DNA from 4 places in the Mesorhizobium sp. M1078 genome. Region 4 is predicted to be linked to each of the others. Evidence: predicted binding sites of a transcription regulator. Region 4 holds the regulator's gene; each other region holds the start of a gene.
What was found. The regulator LexA, encoded in region 4, represses DNA repair genes until DNA is damaged. The targets are predictions, from matches to a motif close to TGTTCNNNNTGTGTTCNG.
Positions count from the first base shown of each region.

Region 1: the regulator LexA is predicted to act here: its motif matches at 1,102-1,119, upstream of uvrA (excinuclease ABC subunit UvrA).
Region 2: the regulator LexA is predicted to act here: its motif matches at 2,328-2,345, upstream of NKH38_RS09700 (YifB family Mg chelatase-like AAA ATPase).
Region 3: the regulator LexA is predicted to act here: its motif matches at 2,715-2,732, upstream of NKH38_RS28160 (ImuA family protein).

Region 1 covers NZ_JAMYMP010000006.1:91,406-96,249, forward strand. The annotation lists gene NKH38_RS10950 (ATP-dependent Clp protease proteolytic subunit) at 1-117, shown strand, start outside; gene NKH38_RS10955 (hypothetical protein) at 264-485, shown strand; gene uvrA (excinuclease ABC subunit UvrA) at 1,269-4,190, shown strand; gene NKH38_RS10965 (GNAT family N-acetyltransferase) at 4,225-4,689, shown strand; gene NKH38_RS10970 (DUF72 domain-containing protein) at 4,718-4,844, shown strand, end outside.
Region 2 covers NZ_JAMYMP010000005.1:124,467-129,310, reverse strand. The annotation lists gene NKH38_RS09710 (glycosyltransferase family 2 protein) at 1-999, opposite strand, end outside; gene NKH38_RS09705 (glycosyltransferase) at 1,184-2,248, shown strand; gene NKH38_RS09700 (YifB family Mg chelatase-like AAA ATPase) at 2,440-3,972, shown strand; gene NKH38_RS09695 (malate synthase G) at 4,178-4,844, opposite strand, start outside.
Region 3 covers NZ_JAMYMP010000035.1:55,708-60,551, forward strand. The annotation lists gene NKH38_RS28150 (error-prone DNA polymerase) at 1-223, opposite strand, end outside; gene NKH38_RS28155 (DUF6504 family protein) at 220-1,698, opposite strand; gene NKH38_RS28160 (ImuA family protein) at 1,640-2,692, opposite strand; gene NKH38_RS28165 (metallopeptidase family protein) at 2,921-3,343, shown strand; gene NKH38_RS28170 (DUF1737 domain-containing protein) at 3,506-3,712, opposite strand; gene NKH38_RS28175 (HpcH/HpaI aldolase/citrate lyase family protein) at 3,752-4,633, opposite strand.
Region 4 covers NZ_JAMYMP010000018.1:15,984-20,827, reverse strand. The annotation lists gene NKH38_RS21825 (GntR family transcriptional regulator) at 29-793, shown strand; gene lexA (transcriptional repressor LexA) at 999-1,781, shown strand; gene NKH38_RS21815 (ComEC/Rec2 family competence protein) at 1,775-4,231, opposite strand; gene NKH38_RS21810 (hypothetical protein) at 4,412-4,844, opposite strand, start outside.

The sequences.
Region 1 (4,844 bases), on a different contig from region 4:
ACCCACGAAGAGGTCGAACGCACGCTCGACCGCGATTTCTTCATGACCGCGAAGGAGGCCAAGGACTGGGGCCTCGTCGACCACGTCTTCGACACCCGCAAGCAGGCAGCGGCCTGATCGGCGGATTGAATGCAGGCCGGTGTTCCCTCAATTTCAACGCCGCTGGTCTGGCCTCGCCTTGAGCGCGGCACTATAGTCTTGCCATGCGCTACCACCTGAACAGACTGACCATAGCCATTGCCATCACGGCGGCGACATCGAGCATGGCCTTTGCCGGGGGCAGCACCAGCACGTCGCGGAAAGGCGCCCTGCCCGGCGTGACCGGCGACTACCGCATCGCCAAGCCCGCGCCGCAGCCGGAGCCGGACGACGCGCTGTCTGCCGGCGAGAACGGCACGTTCAAGATCGGCGACACCGATGTCAGGATTTCCGGCAGCATCACTGTCGATGTCGGCACGGGTGGGATCAAGCCGCCGCGCCGGTAGCCCCTTTTCCCAGCTACTATACGGGAGAGAAAGCCTGCGCCGACGACTTCCTCGCAAAAGAACAGCCCCGCCGTTGCGTCCGCTAACGGTCGGGGCTTTTTTTGGATTCCAAATCCAAACTGCCGGTAGTGTTATACCGACTTTGATTTCGGATGCTTCGCGGCATTCAACCGACGATCCGACTAGCCGTCTCTGATTTTTGTGGGATTCGGCAGGTCACGGTTTGTCTGGTGGTTTGTTGGACTGACGCGATGCGTTCGTTTGGACGCATACACTCCAATGCCTTGAAACTACCTGGCACTTATGCCCGCCGCGGCTCCACTAGCAGGTGGAGCCTCAAGGGACTATCCGGTGGCGTCATGCTCCGCTCCTATGTCCGTTGCGACTGGTGTCAATCCGAAGCACAAATCGCAAAAACCAGCGGCGTCTCGCAGGCCGCTATGGGCGGCGAGGCCATCAAAGACGGCCGGCTCCGTTGACTCCGGCAGAGTGCGCCCCTGATTCGACGGCGTCAACCTTGAATAGCCGGTTACGGAAAATGTGATCGCCGGGAGCTTACGTCAGGGTCAGTTTCTGAAACACCCTTGTCAGTTTCTGCACAGCTTTGTCAGGAGCGTGTTCGGTCTTTGTTCTTTCCGCTTGCCCGTTCGCGCGAAAGACGGTTAAACGGCTTTGGTCGAGAAGTGTGGCGTCTCTCGACGTGGCGGCAAAAATACCTACATAGGGAATGGCCGGGAAAACCCGCCGATCCCACTGACACCAGACCTGAGGCGGCGACCGGCGATGGCCGACCATAAATACCTTTCCATTCGCGGGGCACGCGAACACAACCTAAAGAATGTCGATCTCGACCTGCCGCGTGACAGCCTGATCGTCATGACCGGCCTGTCGGGCTCCGGCAAATCGTCGCTTGCTTTCGACACCATCTATGCCGAGGGCCAGCGCCGTTACGTCGAGAGCCTGTCGGCTTATGCGCGCCAGTTCCTCGAAATGATGCAGAAGCCGGATGTCGACCAGATCGACGGCCTGTCGCCGGCCATCTCGATCGAGCAGAAGACCACGTCGAAGAACCCGCGTTCGACGGTCGGCACCGTCACCGAGATCTACGACTACATGCGCTTGCTGTTCGCGCGCGTCGGCATCCCCTATTCGCCGGCGACCGGCCTGCCGATCGAAAGCCAGACGGTCAGCCAGATGGTCGACCGGGTGCTGGCGGTCGAGGAAGGCACGCGCCTTTTCCTGCTGGCGCCGATCGTGCGCGGCCGCAAGGGCGAATATCGCAAGGAACTGCTGGAGCTGCAGAAGAAGGGCTTTCAGCGCGTCAAGGTCGACGGCGTCTTCTATGAGATCGCCGATGTGCCGGCGCTGGACAAGAAGTACAAGCACGACATTGACGTCGTCGTCGACCGCATCGTCGTGCGCGGCGACCTGGCGACACGGCTTGCCGATTCCATCGAAACGGCGCTGAAGCTCGCCGAAGGGCTGGCGGTGGCCGAGTTCGCCGACCGGCCGCTCGACGCCAGCCAGACCGGCGAGGACTCGGTCAACAAATCGAAGAACGAGACGCATGAGCGCATCCTGTTCTCGGAAAAATTCGCCTGCCCGGTTTCCGGCTTCACCATTCCGGAGATCGAGCCCAGGCTGTTCTCGTTCAACAACCCGTTCGGCGCCTGCCCGACCTGCGACGGCCTCGGCAATCAGCGCGCCATCGACGCCAGCCTGATCGTGCCGGACGAAAACGTCTCGCTGCGCGACGGCGCCGTCAGCCCGTGGGCGAAATCGACCTCGCCGTATTATGCGCAGACGCTGGAAGCGCTGGGCAAGGCATACGGCTTCAAGCTCGGCGACAAGTTCAAAGACCTGACCGAAGAGGCAAAGGATGCCGTCCTGCGCGGCACCGGTGAGCGCGAGGTCACCTTCCAGTATGATGACGGCCTGCGCTCCTACAAGACGACCAAGACGTTCGAGGGCGTCATTCCCAATCTCGAACGGCGCTGGAAGGAAACCGAATCCGCCTGGATGCGCGAGGAGATCGAGCGCTTCATGTCGGCGACGCCCTGCCCGGTCTGCAAGGGTTACCGGCTGAAGCCGGAAGCGCTGGCGGTCAAAATCGCCGGAAAACACATTGGCGAGGTCACCGAGCAGTCGATCCGCAACGCCGACAAATGGTTCACCGATCTGCCGGCGCAGCTCAATGACAAGCAGAACGAGATTGCTGTCAGGGTGCTCAAGGAGATCCGCGACCGGCTACGCTTCCTCAACGATGTCGGCCTCGACTATCTGACGCTGTCGCGCAATTCCGGCACGCTGTCGGGCGGCGAGAGCCAGCGCATTCGTCTGGCGTCGCAGATCGGCTCCGGCCTCACCGGCGTGCTCTATGTGCTGGACGAGCCGTCGATCGGCCTGCACCAACGCGACAATGCGCGCCTGCTCGACACGCTGAAGCATTTGCGCGACATCGGCAACACGGTGATCGTTGTCGAACATGACGAGGACGCCATCCTGCATGCCGACTATGTCGTCGACATGGGCCCGGCCGCCGGCATCCATGGCGGCGAGATCATCGCCCAGGGCACGCCGCAGCAGGTGATGGCCAATCCTAATTCGATCACCGGCAAATATCTGTCGGGCGCGCTCGAAGTCGCCACGCCCGGTGTCAGGCGCGAGGCCAAGAAAAACCGCCGGCTGAAGATCGTCGGCGCGCGCGGCAACAACCTCAAGAACGTCACTGCCGAAATCCCGCTCGGCACCTTCACCGCCATCACCGGCGTGTCTGGCGGCGGCAAATCGACCTTCCTGATCGAGACGCTGTTCAAGGCGGCGTCGCGCCGCATCATGGGCTCGCGCGAGCATCCGGCCGATCACGACCGCATCGAGGGCCTCGAATTCCTCGACAAGGTCATCGACATCGACCAGTCGCCGATCGGCCGCACACCGCGTTCGAACCCGGCCACCTACACCGGCGCCTTCACACCGATCCGCGACTGGTTTGCCGGGTTGCCCGAGGCCAAGGCCCGCGGCTATCAGCCGGGCCGCTTCTCCTTCAACGTGAAGGGCGGCCGCTGCGAGGCCTGCCAGGGCGACGGCGTCATCAAGATCGAGATGCACTTCCTGCCCGACGTCTACGTCACGTGCGACGTCTGCCACGGCAAGCGCTACAACCGCGAGACGCTCGACGTCCTGTTCAAGGGCAAGTCGATCGCCGACGTCCTGGACATGACGGTCGAGGAAGGCGTCGATTTCTTTGCCGCCGTGCCCGGGGTGCGCGACAAGCTTGATACGCTGAAGCAGGTCGGCCTCGGCTACATCCATATCGGCCAGCAGGCGACGACGCTGTCGGGCGGCGAGGCGCAGCGCATCAAGCTCGCCAAGGAATTGTCGCGCAAGGCGACCGGCAAGACGCTCTACATCCTCGACGAGCCGACCACCGGCCTGCACTTCCACGACGTCGCCAAGTTGCTGGAAGTGCTGCACGAACTGGTCGACCAGGGCAACACGGTGGTGGTCATCGAGCACAATCTCGAAGTCATCAAGACCGCCGACTGGGTGCTCGACCTCGGCCCCGAAGGCGGCGATGGCGGTGGCGAACTGGTGGCACAGGGCACACCGGAAGCCATCGTGCGCGAAAAGCGCAGCTACACCGGCCAGTTCCTGAAGGAGCTTTTGGAGCGGCGGCCCGGAGGCAAGCGCGAAGCGGCGGAGTAACTGACAGACCGGTCGGGCGCCTGGAGAGCTTTGAATGACAGTCCGACAGGCGCTTGCCGGTGATCTCGACGCAGTCGTCTCGCTGACGCAGACCGCCTATGAGCACTACACGCCCCTGTTAGGCGCGCCGCCGCTCCCAGTCACCGAGGACTATGCGCCACGCATCGAGCGTGGCGAGGTCTGGCTCTTGGCGAGCGGCGCGGAACTCGCCGGGCTGATCGTTATTGAGCGCCATCCCGATCATGCGATGATCTTCAGCGTCGCGGTCTCCCCCGCTTTCCAGGGCAGGAAACTCGGCACCGCGCTGCTCGACTTCGCCCAGGAACAGGCGCGGCTATGGGGTGTGCCGGAGGTGCGGCTCTACACCAATTCGCGCATGGAGCGGAACATCGAGATCTATACGGCCTATGGCTTCCACGAAACGGGCCGCCGAGCCAATCCCCACCGTCCCGGATGGACCGTGGTCGACATGATCAAACCGGTTGGAAAAATAGCCTGACCGCATTTTTAGAACTGGGAGGAAGACGATGATCAGCCAAGGAACAATCCGCGCCGGGATGGGCGGCTGGACTTTCGAACCCTGGGATACGTCCTTCTACCCGGACAAGCTTTCCAAGGCCAAACAGCTGAGTTACGCCACCCGCCAGGTACCGA
Region 2 (4,844 bases), on a different contig from region 4:
CTGTGGTGTTGCCCAGTCTTTCAGCAGAAAACCCGCATCGGAGTTCTTTTCCAGCAATGCAAAAGCCGCAGACAGTCCGATCAGGTCGACCAAGGTCCTGCGCATTGAGTGGCGGGAGATTAAATGCGCCAGTCCCGGCGCCACTTCGCACCAACGATTGGCCAGTGCCCGCCGTATCGCTATTTCAGTATCAGGCGACATCCTGCCGAGGCCAACTCCGGTACCCAGGATGCGCCCGTCCGCCCAGCCATTGCCGACGTGAAGCCGATAACTGCCAAGAGCCCGCCCAATCCTCACGGTTCCGCCGATCATATGGGCGGCACGAGCCATATAACCATCGGCACATATCTTTATTTCGTCCGGATCGGATGGACGCATGATTTCAAGCGGAGCTCGACGAAACATCATCCCCGATGTGGTTGACCAAAACCAACCCACGGTACCCCGATCAATAAATAATAATGTCGGGTCAGCTTCGGTGTCGACATGCAGGTAGCCGCTCATTTTCGGCATCGATCGCGGGTCGTTCAGGTGGAATACGGGATGACCGCCCGCAAGCAGGTTGCCGGCCGTATCTATCACCACCTCATCGGAGCTCGACATTGCCGCGATACGGGTTTGGCTGAGATGCGCTCTCACATGGCATTCTATGAAGTCAGGATGCCAAGCATCGTCACCGTCAAGAAAGGAGATCAGGGGCCCGGCTGTCGCGTCAAGCCCGGTCATCATTGCTGTCAACTGCCCGCCATTTTGCAGTCGGGGCAGAAAGCGGAAACGACTGTCGCCAAGCTGGGACAGACACTCTTCAATCCTTCGGCGGGAAGCGTCGGTCGAAAAATCATCGACCACCACGCATTCGAACGCAGTGTATGTCTGCGCCGCTACGGATCGGATCGCAGTGTCGATGAATGCCTCTTGATTGAAACAGCCTACGCAAACGGATACGGTTGGTAGCGCGATGTGAGAACCAGCTCCGCTTGGGACGATGTTTTCTTTCAAGAGGCGCTTCTCCGTACACCAGATTTGATCGCCTGAGATATTCCGTCGATCAAATGGCGGTGTTTCTTTGCCAAATTTCTCTCTATCGAAGCGAGTTTTTCTCCGCACTCAAGATCGCAATTGCCGCATGTTGACCCTACAGCACGGGTATCGCCCTCCTACCAAATTCGAGATTGTCAGAGCCATGCTGCGTCATGGCCACAACCTCAGAAAAGGGCACCCTTCCGCGAAGTCGCAACCTGCTCTTCAGGCCAGTTTGCTGTCGGACGATCCGTTCATATCCTATTCGGGAATGTCCGGTACGCCGCTCGGATTAGCAAGTCATATGCCTTTCCGTCCACGCAGCCACCGCGCCTGGTTTCTCATCTCGCCAACCTGGTCCATCGAAAACAGTGCTAGCGTCAAAACCATCCGGACCTATGCCGTTCTGCATAGACTCAAGAACCCCCGTCACTCGCTAATCTTCCTATCCAACACTCAGGCAGAGGCTGATCTGTTGAACCAGTCCGGCGAGGCCGCCGTCCTGCACAACAAGACGTCAACAACCTCCGAACACATATTCAGGCCTCTCGATGACGTCCCTGTAGAATTTGATGCAATCTACAATGCGCAGCTGGCTCCGTGGAAGCGCCATGACTTGTCGCTTGGCATCCAGCGTTGCGCATTTGTCTTCTATCGAGATTCAAGCGGATCCTCCACGACGGAGTCGGAAAGAGCGCGAATAAATCGGCATAGGGAGCTCGCGCCGCATCACGTCTTTATCAACGAGTTTGACGGCACCGGCAAGCCTGTCCGATTGGCACCGGCTCAGGTGAACACGCATCTAAATCGTGCAGCCGTGGGAATCTGTCTCTCTCACCTGGAAGGACCAATGTTCGCCAGCACGGAATATCTTCTCGCGGGCCTTCCAGTGGTCACGACGCCGAACCGTGGTGGCCGAGACCTTTATCTGGATGCCGACTATTCGCTTACAGTTCCACCCGATCCTCGATCCATCGCGGAGGCTGTCTTGGCACTGAAGGAGCGGCGAATACCCCGGGCTCATATTCGTACGCAAACTTTGAAACGAGTTGAACGGGACCGCGGGCGGTTCATAGACCTTGTAAATGAGATTTTTCTGGAAAGCGGCTCTTCGCGCCGGATCGCCATGCCCTGGCCTTTCCGATATCCTGTCATGGAGTGGCTTCCACCCCAAATCGCAATCGATCGATCCCTTTCAGGTGCGGTCGATGCCTTCGTCACCGCTTAGACGGCAACAGCCTCGGATTGCCGGAGGAACTCTGTCGCCCTCTACCGGGCACAACGCGGCTGCAACCAGCACGGCTGCGTGTTCCTGTAATGTTCTTGCCTTGGCCTGAAATCTATGGTTGTCTTGTCGTGACGTCGCTCGCGGCCTGAACCACAAGGTCGAGGCGAAGCCGGTTTCCGGGGGCAGGGCAAATGGTGGCGCGGGTTCGCACGGTTGCTTTCCAGGGCATCGAGGCCGTGCCGGTCGATGTCCAGGTGATGATCGCGCCGGGCAAGGTCGGCATGCAGATCGTCGGCCTGGCCGACAAGGCGGTGGCCGAAAGCCGCGAACGCGTGCAGGCGGCGCTCCATGCATCCGGCCTGTCGATGCCGTCGAAGAAGGTGACGGTCAACCTCGCTCCAGCCGATCTGCCCAAGGAAGGCAGCCATTACGACCTGCCGATCGCGCTCGGCCTGATGGCAGCACTCGGCGCCATTCCGGGCGACATGCTGGCCTCCTATGTCGTGCTCGGCGAATTGTCGCTCGACGGAACCATTGCCGCGGTTGCAGGCGCCCTGCCGGCGGCGATCGGCGCCAATGCCGAGGGCAAAGGCCTGATTTGCCCGTTCGGCTGCGGGCCGGAAGCGGCCTGGGCGGGAAAGGATTTCGACATATTGGCGCCGCGCAGCCTGATTGCCATCGCCAATCATTTTCGCGGCACGCAGGTGCTGTCGCGACCCGAGCCCGGCATTCATGTCTCGGCGCGCGACCTGCCCGACCTCTCAGACATCAAGGGCCAGGAAAGCGCCAAGCGGGCGCTGGAAGTGGCGGCGGCCGGCGGCCACAATCTCTTGATGGTAGGGCCTCCCGGCTCGGGAAAATCGATGCTGGCGCAGAGGCTGCCTTCAATTCTGCCGCCACTGGCGCCCAAGGAACTTCTTGAAGTCTCGATGATCGCCTCGGTGGCCGGCGAGCTCGGCGAAGGCAAGCTCACCGACCGGCGGCCGTTCCGCGCCCCGCACCATTCGGCTTCGATGGCGGCAATGGTCGGCGGCGGCATCAGGGCGCGGCCGGGCGAAGTATCGCTTGCCCATAACGGCGTCCTGTTCCTCGACGAGTTTCCCGAATTCACGCCGCAGACCTTGGATGCGCTGCGCCAACCGCTGGAGACCGGCGACTGCATGATCGCGCGCCCCAACCACCGCGTCACCTATCCAGCGCGCATCCAGCTGGTGGCGGCGATGAACCCGTGCCGTTGCGGCATGGCCGGCGAGCCCGGCTATCGCTGCCTGCGCGGCGAACGCTGCCGCACCGATTACCAGGCGCGCATCTCAGGCCCGTTGCTCGACCGCATCGACCTCAGGATCGAGGTACCGGCGGTCTCGGCCGCCGACCTGATCCGGCCCGACCGAGCGGAGAAAAGTGCAGCCGTCGCCCAGCGCGTGGCGCGCGCCCGCACCATCCAGCGCGAACGTTTCGAGCGGCTGGGCGTTACCAGCGCCACCACCAACGCCCATTGCTCGCCTTCTGTTATCGAGGACATCGCCGCGCCGGACGCAGCAGGCCTGTCGCTGCTGAAAGACGCCAGCGAGAAACTCGGCTTTTCTGCGCGCGCCTATCACCGCGTGCTCAAAGTGGCGCGCACACTGGCTGACCTCGACGCCAGCGAAACCGTCGGCCGAATTCACCTGGCCGAGGCGATTTCCTACCGCATGATGTCGGAGCGGGTAGCGCAGGCGGCGTAACGCTCCTCCTTGAGGGGAAGGTGGCCCCGAAGCGGCAGGGTGGGGGTCGCCGAAGAATGGTCGATCTTTTTGGAGCCGAGCCGAGAAAGGGCCTCTGCAATTACATTGCTTGTAGTGTCGTCCGAAGGGAGTCGCTGCACTTCACGCAGGACCCCACCCGGCCCTTCGGGCCACCCTCCCCTCAAGGGGGAGGGAAACGCAGGCGCTAATTCGCCCGCTCTTTCGCCTTCAGCTCCAGCCGCCGTGCGTGCAGCACCGGTTCCGTATAGCCATTCGGCTGTTCGCGGCCTCTAAACACCAGGTCGCAGGCGGCGTGGAAGGCGATGGAATTGTCGAAATCGGTGGCCATCGGGCGGTAGAGCGGGTCGCCGACATTTTGGAGGTCGACGATCGCTGCCATGCGCCGCAGCGAATCCATCACCTGAATTTCGGAGCAAACCTTGTGGTGCAGCCAGTTGGCGATGTGCTGCGAGGAGATGCGCAGCGTGGCGCGGTCTTCCATCAGGCCGACATCGTTGATGTCGGGCACTTTCGAGCAGCCGACGCCCTGGTCGATCCAGCGCACGACATAGCCGAGAATGCCTTGCGCATTGTTGTCGAGCTCGCGCTGGATCTCGTCGGGGGTCCAGTTCGGCCGCACCGCCACCGGCACCGACAATATATCATCGAGCTTCGCCTTCGGCCGGCTCTTGAGCGCCGCCTGGACGGCATGGACATCGACCTTGTGATAGTGCGTGGCGTGCAACGTCGCCGCCGTCGGCGACGGCACCCAGGCGGTGTTGGCGCCGGCCTTGGGATGCGCGATCTTCTGTTCCAGCATCGCCGCCATCAGATCCGGCATCGCCCACATGCCCTTGCCGATCTGGGCGTGG
Region 3 (4,844 bases), on a different contig from region 4:
ACACCAGGCGGCAACCGGGGTGATAGGCGAGCTTCTCGACCTTGGCCTGCTGCCAGGCGCGCACGACGCCGGCCACCGTGTTGCGGTCTGCCAGTCCGATCGAGGAAAAGCCGAGGAATTTGGCCGCCACCACCAGCTCCTCCGGCTTGGAGGCGCCGCGCAGGAAGGAGAAGTTCGACTGGATGCCGAATTCCGCATAGGGGATGACGGTCAGCGCATTCATGCGAAGACCCCATGCATGAACCAGCGCGGCGGCAGCTGCGGGTTGCCATAGAGGCCTTGCCGGTAGAGCCAGTAGCGGCGGCCTTCGGCATCCTCGATCCGGAAATAGTCACGCGTCGATGTGACCGGATCGCTTGACGTTTCACGCCACCATTCCGGTGCGATGCGCTCCGGCCCTTCGGCACGCGCGACCCGGTAGAGCGCGCGGCGCCAGCGGAAATTCATCGGCGGCCCCTCCGGCATTTCGGTGGCCGGCACCTCGATCGGCTCGGGCGAACGGAACAGCCGGATCGGCCGTTCCGGCGGGAAGATGGTTGCGCGCGGCGCGTCTTTCGAGCCGGGCTTCCTGGGCGGTGTTTTGCGTTGTGGCGCTTCCGAGAACGGGATGGTGGCGACGGCGCGCTCCGGCAGATGGCTCTCGAGGGCGACCGGCTTCAGCACCGCACTGTCCCCGAGCCTGGCGCGGATGCGGTCGGCAAAGAGTGCCATGTCGGCGTCGTCATCCTCGGCCTCGCCGGTCAAATCGGCTTGCTGCATGTCGAAGTCGGCGGCCGCCAGCACCGAAAGCCGAACCAGGTCGAAGCCGTAGCCGGCATCGATGTCCTGTTCGAGCGCGGCCAGCCGCTCATGGAACAGGCGCTGGATCAGCTTCGGTTCGCGCAGCGGACGCGAGGTGCCGACAGCGATGCGGCTGACGGCGCCGTCGACGCGAAACAACAGCAGCGCCAGCATCCTTGCGCCTTCGCCGCGGCGTTCGAGATCGGCCTTCAGCGTCACCGCCAGCAAGAGCACCAGCCGTTCGATCTCGGCGGTCAGCACGACCGGCTCGGCCAGGTGGCGTTCGACTGAAAGGGGCGCCACCGGCAGGCGCGGCGATACCGCCTCGTCGAGGCGGCCGAGCGCCTGGTCAAGACGCAACAGCAAGGTCGCGCCGAAACGGCGGGCGAGCGGCGCGCGCGGCGCTGCCATGACCGCGCCGGCGGTGCGCAGACCGACGCTTTCCAGGCTGGCGCGGATATCGGCCTCGATGCGCAGTGCGGCCAGCGGCAAGGGGGCGAGCAGCGCTTCTTCCTCGCCGGAGACAACGATGCGGTCGCCGCAAAAGCGCGCTGCCGCCCAGGCTGCACCCGGCGTCGCGGCCAACCCGGCGCGGACATCGAAACCCTGCTGGAAAAACCGCGCAAGGATGTCGTCCAGCATGGCGCGCTCGCCGCCGAACAGGTGGGTACAGCCGGTGACGTCGAGATAAAGCCCGTCGACGCCGTCAAGCGCCACCAGCGGCGTATAGCGGTCGCACCAGTCGGCGAGGCCTTCGAGCAGCCGGCGGTCGGCCTCCGGATCGGCCTCGACAATGTCGATCGAGGGATGCATGGCACGGGCGTCGGCAATGCCCATGCCAGGCTTCAGATGCAGCGCCTCAGCCCGCTCGTCGAGGGCCGATATGCGCTGGGCGTTGCGGTCGCGATGGCTGATCACGAGCGGTGGGTGAGATGGCGGCAGATGATCCGAAGGCCGGGAACGCCACGACCGTCCCAGGCGCTGGCGCAGGATCCGTTCGGCCGCCAGATGCGGGAACCACAGCGACAGAATTCTCTGCCCGTTTTTCGCGGGGCTTTCTTTCTTCGAATGCGTGTTCATCGGGGTTCCACTCCAGTGTGAATTGTCCAGGCAGAGCGGTGCGGCTCTTGCCGATGCTGACGGTGAAGGCAGGCCGGCCGATCGAGCCGGCGAGCGACCCGGCGATCGTCCGGCGGCTCGCCGCTGGTGCAGCCGACACGATGAGGCGCACCGGGGCGGCGGTCGGCTCGGCTTCGCCGGCCTGGCGCAGCAGGAACACCGGCCGGCCGGCGTTTTGGGCGCGCGCGTGCAGCCGGCGCGTCGCGGTGAGGTCGAGCCGCTGCGGGCTGCCACGGATTTCGAGGATGATTGCGGCGAGCGCCGTCATCTTCGCGGCCTCCTCGGCTACCCACAGCGCATCGGTGAGTTTCGGCGCCTCGGAAAACAGCAATTGCTCCGGTGCGAGACCGAACATGCCCTGCAATCCCCTGGCATAGGGAAAGCCGGCCTCGCGAAAAATCTCTGATGTGCCGATCCACAGCACGGGCAAGGGCTGGCCCTTGAGGATCAGGCTGACAAGCGACAGCACAAAACCGGCGACGGCCCCGGCATTGCGGGTCTCAAGGCCATGGATTTCGCTCAAGGCGGCTTTCGGAAGGCCGCCGCTCAGCGCCGCATCGAGGCGCTCGACGCCGGTGGCCAGGAAAGCATCCGGCGAAGCCACGGCAAGCCCGCGCCGGATGATGGTGACATCGGCATCGGGTTCAGGCGCGGCGTCGAGACCGCCGCCAGGACCCGCGCGCAGCCCCTCGCCAGCCGGCGCGGCCAGGCGCTCGGGCAGCGTTCCCTCGATCTTCGCGATCTGGCGGCGCAGGGCAAAAACAGTCTCCCGCGCCACGGCTGATGTCGCCATGACGGTCAATTTCTCTCACAATTGTTCCTGTTATGTTCCTATAGATTCCAGAGGGTGCCGGAAGAGTCAAGCGGAGTCAGAAGGAATTTATTCCTTGATCAAAGGTAGCGAGCCAACCTTAGGCTTTGGTCGCAGTCATTCGGTGCAAAGAAACAGTCATTGGCCAGGTACCCGTCCATTTGCCGAGTCCGGAGGGAAAGCCTATATGCCGGGATCAAAGGACAAAGCATGGCCCGCATCTACAAGACCCGCACCTGGCACGACGAACTCTCGCCCTCGATCGAGGAGATGGAGTTTCTGGCGCTGGAGGCTTACGCGCATCTGCCCGACGATTTCCGCAAGCTGACCGGCGAGATCGTCATCATGATCGCCGAATTCCCGACCGACGAGATCATGGACGATCTGTCGCTGGAGACACCGTTTGATCTGCTTGGCCTGTTCGAGGGCCGCGGCATCGCCGAGCGCTGGAACCCGCAGACCGGCGAAGGCCCGAACCGCATCACCCTCTACCGCCGCGCCATCCTCGACTATTGGGCCGAAAACGAAGAGACGCTGGGCGACATCGTCACCCACGTGCTGATCCACGAGATCGGCCACCATTTCGGCCTGTCGGATGATGATATGGAGAAAATCGAAGAGGCGGCGGAGTGAGGCTGCGCCGATATTCAGGTGAAGCCGGCCTGCGAACGGCAGCTTCCTGCGCTTCCGGTGCTCGCGTACTTTAAGTACGCTCCGCTCCGGTTCTCGGAAACACTGTTCTCGGCTCGGCCTGACCTGAATCTCGACACAGCCTGCGTCCGTGCCTGGCAAAGCCTACCAGTCGCTCAGCTTGGTATCCGGCCCGTATTCCTGGCCGTCGATATCCTTCACCACCGCCTGGCCGCAGCGCATCGATTTGGTCTTCTTGTCGTAGGCGTAGGTCGGCGAGCCGTACAGGTGCCAGCCCTTGTTCAGCGCCGCGGTCACCTTGTGGCAGAAGGTTGAATCGTCGGGGGCGGACAAAAAGCGGTAAAGTCTCATGGATCAGATCCTGTCGTGAGTTCGTCTTTTCGGGGCGGATCATGCGCCGATGGCGGCGGCCTTCGCCAGCAATTTCTCGGCCTGCGCCAGGTGCAGCCGCTCGACCATCCTGCCGTTCAAAGCAATCACGCCCTTGCCGGCATTTTCCGGCAAGGCGAAGGCATCCTTCACCGCGCGCGCCTGGGCCAAGGCTTCGGGCGCGGGCGCAAAGGCTCGGTTGGCGGTTTCGATCTGGGCGGGGTGGATCAGCGTCTTGCCATCGAACCCCATGGCAGCGGCTTCCGTGCATTCGCGCGCAAACGCGTCGAGGTCGCGAAAATCGTTGGAGACGCCGTCGAGCATGTCGATGCCGCCGGCCCGCGCCGCCAGCACCATCTGCATCAGCCAAGGCACGAGGTAGCGCCGATCAGGCGTCGCCAGAATGCCGGTTTCCTTGACCAGATCGTTCGTTCCGGCCACGAAACAAGCTAGGCGCGAGGCCGGGTCGCGGCCGAGTTCGGCAATGGCGCCGATGTTGAGCATGGCCTTGGGCGTCTCGATCATCGCCCAGAGCTTGACGCTGTCGGGGGCAAAATTGTCGTCGAGCACGTCGCCGACTTCGAGGATATCGCGCGGCGTGGCGACCTTGGACAACAGGATGCCGTCGGGCTCGAATTTCGCCGCGGTCAGCAGGTCATCGTTGCCCCATTCGCTGGACAGCGCGTTGACGCGCACGATCATCTCGCAGCGGCGTTTCGGTCGGCTGGCGAAAATGCCGGCCAGTTTGTCCCGCGCGGCGATCTTGTCGGCGGGCGCGACGGCGTCTTCGAGGTCGATGATCACGGCATCGCAGGCCAGCGTCGCGATCTTGGCCAGCGCCTTGTCGTTGGAGGCGGGGACGTAAAGCACCGAGCGGCGCGGGCGGTAAGGTTCGCTTGTCATGGCCGATCTATGCCGCGTGGGGGCGGGTGAGGCAAGCGTCCGACCGGTACCTGATGACGAGCCAACTGCGAAAGCTTGCGCTGCCCCGCCCGTCCCGCAGCAGTTGCGGAAGGGGGGCCTTTCCTCTCCCCCGTCGATCGGGGGAGAGGTGTCGAGCGAAGCTCGACGGAGTGGGGGTCGGCCCGTGGGCGTAAAGCGCGCAATTCGCTCA
Region 4 (4,844 bases):
GCCGAGCGTTTATGACTGATGGATCACGATGCTGGATGACGAGCAGACCTCGAAGACGGAAGTGGCCTATCGCCTGCTCAGGCGCGATATTCTTGCGACCCGGCTGGCGCCTGCCGCGCCGTTGAAGCTGAGCACGTTGCGCAACACCTACGGCATCGGCTGGACGCCGTTGCGCGAAGCGCTGTCGCGGCTGGAGGCGGAACGGCTTGTGACCGCCATCAGCAACCGCGGGTTTGCGGTCGCTCCCGTCTCTCGGGCGGAGCTCGAGGATCTGGCGCGTGCGCGGCTGGTGGTCGAACTGCCCCTGCTGGTGGAATCGATCGAGAAAGGCGACCGTGAGTGGGAAGACGCGGTCGTTGCCGCCCACTATCGTCTCTCACGGTGCGGGTCTGTTCTCGACGATCCATCGGATGATGCGGTCGACGCGTGGTACGAAAAACACGATGCCTTCCATGCGGCGCTGCTCAGTGCCGCGACATCCAGCTGGCTGCTGCGCTTCAATGCAACGATTTCCGACCAATTGCATCGCCATCACCGCTTTCTGGGTCTGGCCCCCACGCTGCGCGCCGCCGCCGGCCGCACGGATGGGCACCGGAAGGCCGTGGCGGCCCTGCGCGACGCCGTGGCGATCGAACACCATACCGCCCTGATGGAAGCGGCCCTCGATCGCGACGTCGAACGTGCGAAAACTCTGATGACCGCTCACATCGGCTCCACGCTGCAGGTCTATGCCCAGAGCGAACCCGGCGCGGATGCTGCGCAGCCCCGTCCGAAAGGGAAGCGGCGATCGTAACCGACGACGCAGGGCACTTTGTCTTCGTTTCACCCCGTTGCTGGCAACTGGGCGCAGGCGGCGCTCGCAGCGCCGAACGTTACGCTGAACAAAACGTCAACACATTCATTAAACTTTAAAAGGTTGCGGAACACAACTGGAACAGATAGTGTTTGTTCTGGGTTTGTTTTTTCCGATTCTGGTTTCAGAACCCTTGGGGGCCGCGATGCTGACGCGCAAACAACATGAGCTTCTGATGTTCATCCATGAACGCCTGAAGGAGAGCGGAATCCCGCCGTCCTTCGACGAGATGAAGGAAGCGCTCGACCTCGCCTCCAAGTCCGGCATCCACCGACTGATCACAGCGCTTGAGGAGCGCGGTTTCATTCGCCGGCTGCCGAACCGGGCGCGCGCGCTGGAAGTGCTGCGGCTACCCGACTCGATCGCACCAGGCCTCAATGCGGCGAGGAAGTTTTCGCCGAGCGTCATTCAGGGCAGTCTTGGTCAAACCGGCCAAGGGCAAGGCGGCCAGGGACAAGGCGCGTTGGGCCAAGGCGGTCTCGGCCGCCAGATCAGGCCGGGCTCGCCGTCGCGTTCGATGTCGGCCGGCAATGACGATGCCGTTTCCGCGATTTCAATCCCGGTTATGGGACGCATCGCCGCCGGCGTGCCGATCGACGCCATCCAGCATCAGACCCATTCGATCTCGGTGCCGCCCGACATGATCATGGGCGGCGAACACTACGCGCTCGAGGTTAAGGGCGATTCGATGATCGAGGCCGGCATTTTCGATGGCGACACGGTCATCATCCGCAATGCCGACACAGCCAGCCCCGGCGAGATCGTGGTGGCGTTGGTCGACGATGAGGAAGCGACCCTGAAACGCTTCCGCCGCAAGGGCGCCTCGATCGCCCTGGAAGCCGCCAACCCGGCCTACGAGACCCGCATTTTTGGACCGGACAGGGTGAAGGTGCAGGGCAAGCTTGTCGGATTGATCCGGCGCTACTGAGCCGGCTTGGGTTTGTACTTTTCACGCTGGTTGTAAGGCGGCAGGCCGCGCGCTTCGCGGGAGAAGCGGCGTTGCTCGTGCCAGGGGCGATACGGCTTGTCGACGGCGAAGCGGATGGTTGGCGCTGCCGCTGCCGATTGCGGATCGAAGAAGACGGCGGCGCTGCCGTCGCGGGCCAGCTGTTTCTTAGTCACGACCAGCACCAGCGGGTCGCGGCACGGATTGTAGGCGGTGGCGTCATCGATGACGATCAGGCTCGCGAAGGCACAGGCCGGCCGCGCCGTCTTGCGGTCTTTCGCAAGCGCTACAATGGCTCCGGAAGGGTGCCGGGCGATACAGAGATCGCCGGTGCAATAGAAGGGCGAGCCGGGCGGCAGATCGAGCGGATCGAGATCGAACCGCGTATCTGTTGCCTCGAAAATCTCAGGTGGGATAATGGTTTCGGCCCGCAGCGCCCGTTTCCAATTGTCCGTGGTGAATTCGTTGGAGCGTTCGCGGTTGAGGGCGAGTTCGCCGCCACCGATCGGCATGGCCACCAGATGCGCATCCTCGGATATGAGCACGTCGGGCGTAAGCACCTGCGGCACCGTCAACAGGCCGGCCAGCGCGAAAGGCACGGCCGCCAACCTGAGCCAGGTGGTGGCCATGGTGGCGATGACGAGGGCGACCGCCACCAACAGCACCGAGCGGATGGAGATCAGCCCGACGGCGTCGACCGGCGAGCGCTCGGAAATCCAGGCCGATATAGCGATCATCGCCATCAGACCCTTGCCCATCACATAGAGGAGCGGCCCGTCGGCGCCGAACGGCATCGCCAGTGCGCTGAGCACGGCAAAGGGCATGACGATCAACGAAACAATCGGCATCACGGCCAGATTGGCGATCAGGCTGAGCGGCGACACACGCTGAAAATGCCAGATGGCGAACAGCAAGGTTGCACTGCCGGCGATGATCGAGGTCATGGCGAGGCCGCCCATGGCCAGCGCGAATTTTCGCGACAGGAAGCCGACGAAGGAGCGCTTTGCCAGCGGCGTTCTCACCTTGTCGGCGCGGTAATCGGCCCAGCCGGCATAGGCGCCGACAAGGGCGGCAGTGGCGGCAAACGACATCTGGAAGCTGGGACCGACCACCTCGTGCGGCGACACCAGGATGACGGCAATGGCGGAGATCGCCAGATTGCGCATGGTGAGTGCGGCGCGATCAAACAGCACGGCGACAAGCATGACCGCCAGCATGATGAAGCTGCGCTCGGCGGCAACCACGACGCCTGAAATAACGAGATAGGCGGCGATCGAGACAAGCGCTGCCGCGGCCGCATATTTCTTCACCGGCCGGCGCGAAGAGAAATCGGGAAACAGCGCAAAGGCGCCACGCAGCAACGCCATGATGGTGCCGGCAACCAGCGCCATGTGCAGGCCGGAGATGGAGATGATGTGGTATATGCCGGTGCGCCGCATCGCTTCGTTGACCTCGTCCGGGATGCCGGCGCGCACCCCGACAATCAACGCCGCGGCAATCTCGCCTTCGGCGCCGCCGATCTTGCCCCTGATATGGTCGGCAATGTTTTCGCGCGCGTTCTCGATTGCCGAGGAGAGCCGCGCGGCCAGCGGCGGCGGTCCCTGCGTAGCAATGGTTTTCGGATTCCCGAGAAAGAAGCCGCTGCCGCCGATACCGGTGAAATAGCTGTCGAAGGAGAAATCGTAGCTCTCCGGCCGCACCGGACCGGTCGGCGGCAACAGCCTGGCATAGCCGGTGATCAGGGAGCCGGCGGTCATATCGGCGGGAACGGTCCGCGCCGAGAGCCTGACCCGCTCCGGGGCGTAGCGCAACTCGGGGTAAGCGGTCGAAACCACGTCAAGCGTCAGCCTGATGCGCCCGCTCTCCATCTGTTCGAGACTGACGACGCGGCCGGTCAGCCGTGTCTGGATCTCGGAGCCGAGCATCTGCGTTCCGGCGCGCCAGGTCTCGACCTTGGCGGCGACGACGCCGAGCGCGCACAGCATCGCGGCCATGCAGAACAGATGCGTCCTCGGCCGAGGTCGCGTGGCGACAGCGCAACATGTCACCAGCACCACAATGGCGATTGGCTGCGCAAAGCCGGGCTCGCCGGCCAGCGAGAAATAAATGATGACGCCGGCCGCCAGGAAAACCGGCACCAGCAGGAAGGCGACGCCCCGGTCGAGCTCCGCGTTGGCGGCCGCGGCAAGGCTGCGGCGGAGCGCGGGCCATGACGGACGGCGAAGCCGTCTGCGCAGACGGGCGATAGATCCGGGCGCTGTGACTTGCGCCGGCAAGGCGTGACCGGGCAGCGCAGGCGCGACGCCGGGATGCGGCTCCGGCAGCGCGAGGGGCAGCGGCTCGGCATAGGGACTATCGGCAAACAGCGAGCGTTCGCTGACGCTTGCCTCGGCGCCTTCGCCTTCCTTCGTGCCCCGGCCACGTCCAGCCATCGGGTCTGCCCCTTGCGCCCCAGACCTCCCATGCTACATGAACGCGCAAAGTGCGAAAGTCCGTGTGTCGTGCGTTAGAATCAAACCCACCGCGCTTTCACTCCTCTCGAAAGTCCTGCAGCAAGGCGCGCCGTAAGTCCTCCTCAAGCATGAACACACCGACAACCCGGCGCTCAGTTGTCACGTTCCTGTGAACGAAACACTGAGAATGTAGTCCGCGTCGTGAAGGAAGCCGCGAAAATTGGAGGCGGCGAGGACCGCCCTTCTAGCAGCAGAGACGCCCGGGATATGTGCCCTTAGCTCGCCAATTGTGCTTTTTAGCGCTTTCAACGGGCCAGGAAGTATGTAGACTTTGGCATCCGGGTAGACCATGAGCATCTTGCGGAGATCAGACGTCGATCCGCGCACGCTATCGACCATACCGCCGAGAGTGTGGACATCTCCAGAGGCGAGGCCCCTGATTTGCTGAGTGTCGCCGTTGGACGCTCGCACCACCATAGGGTTTTGGAATTTCTGGAGCAAAAGTTCGACTAAGCTTTGCAGCATTGCATCGAGATGACGATCCGCTGCGTCACTCGCAAAGATGCCAGTTTGAACTTCAATGAAGTGCGCC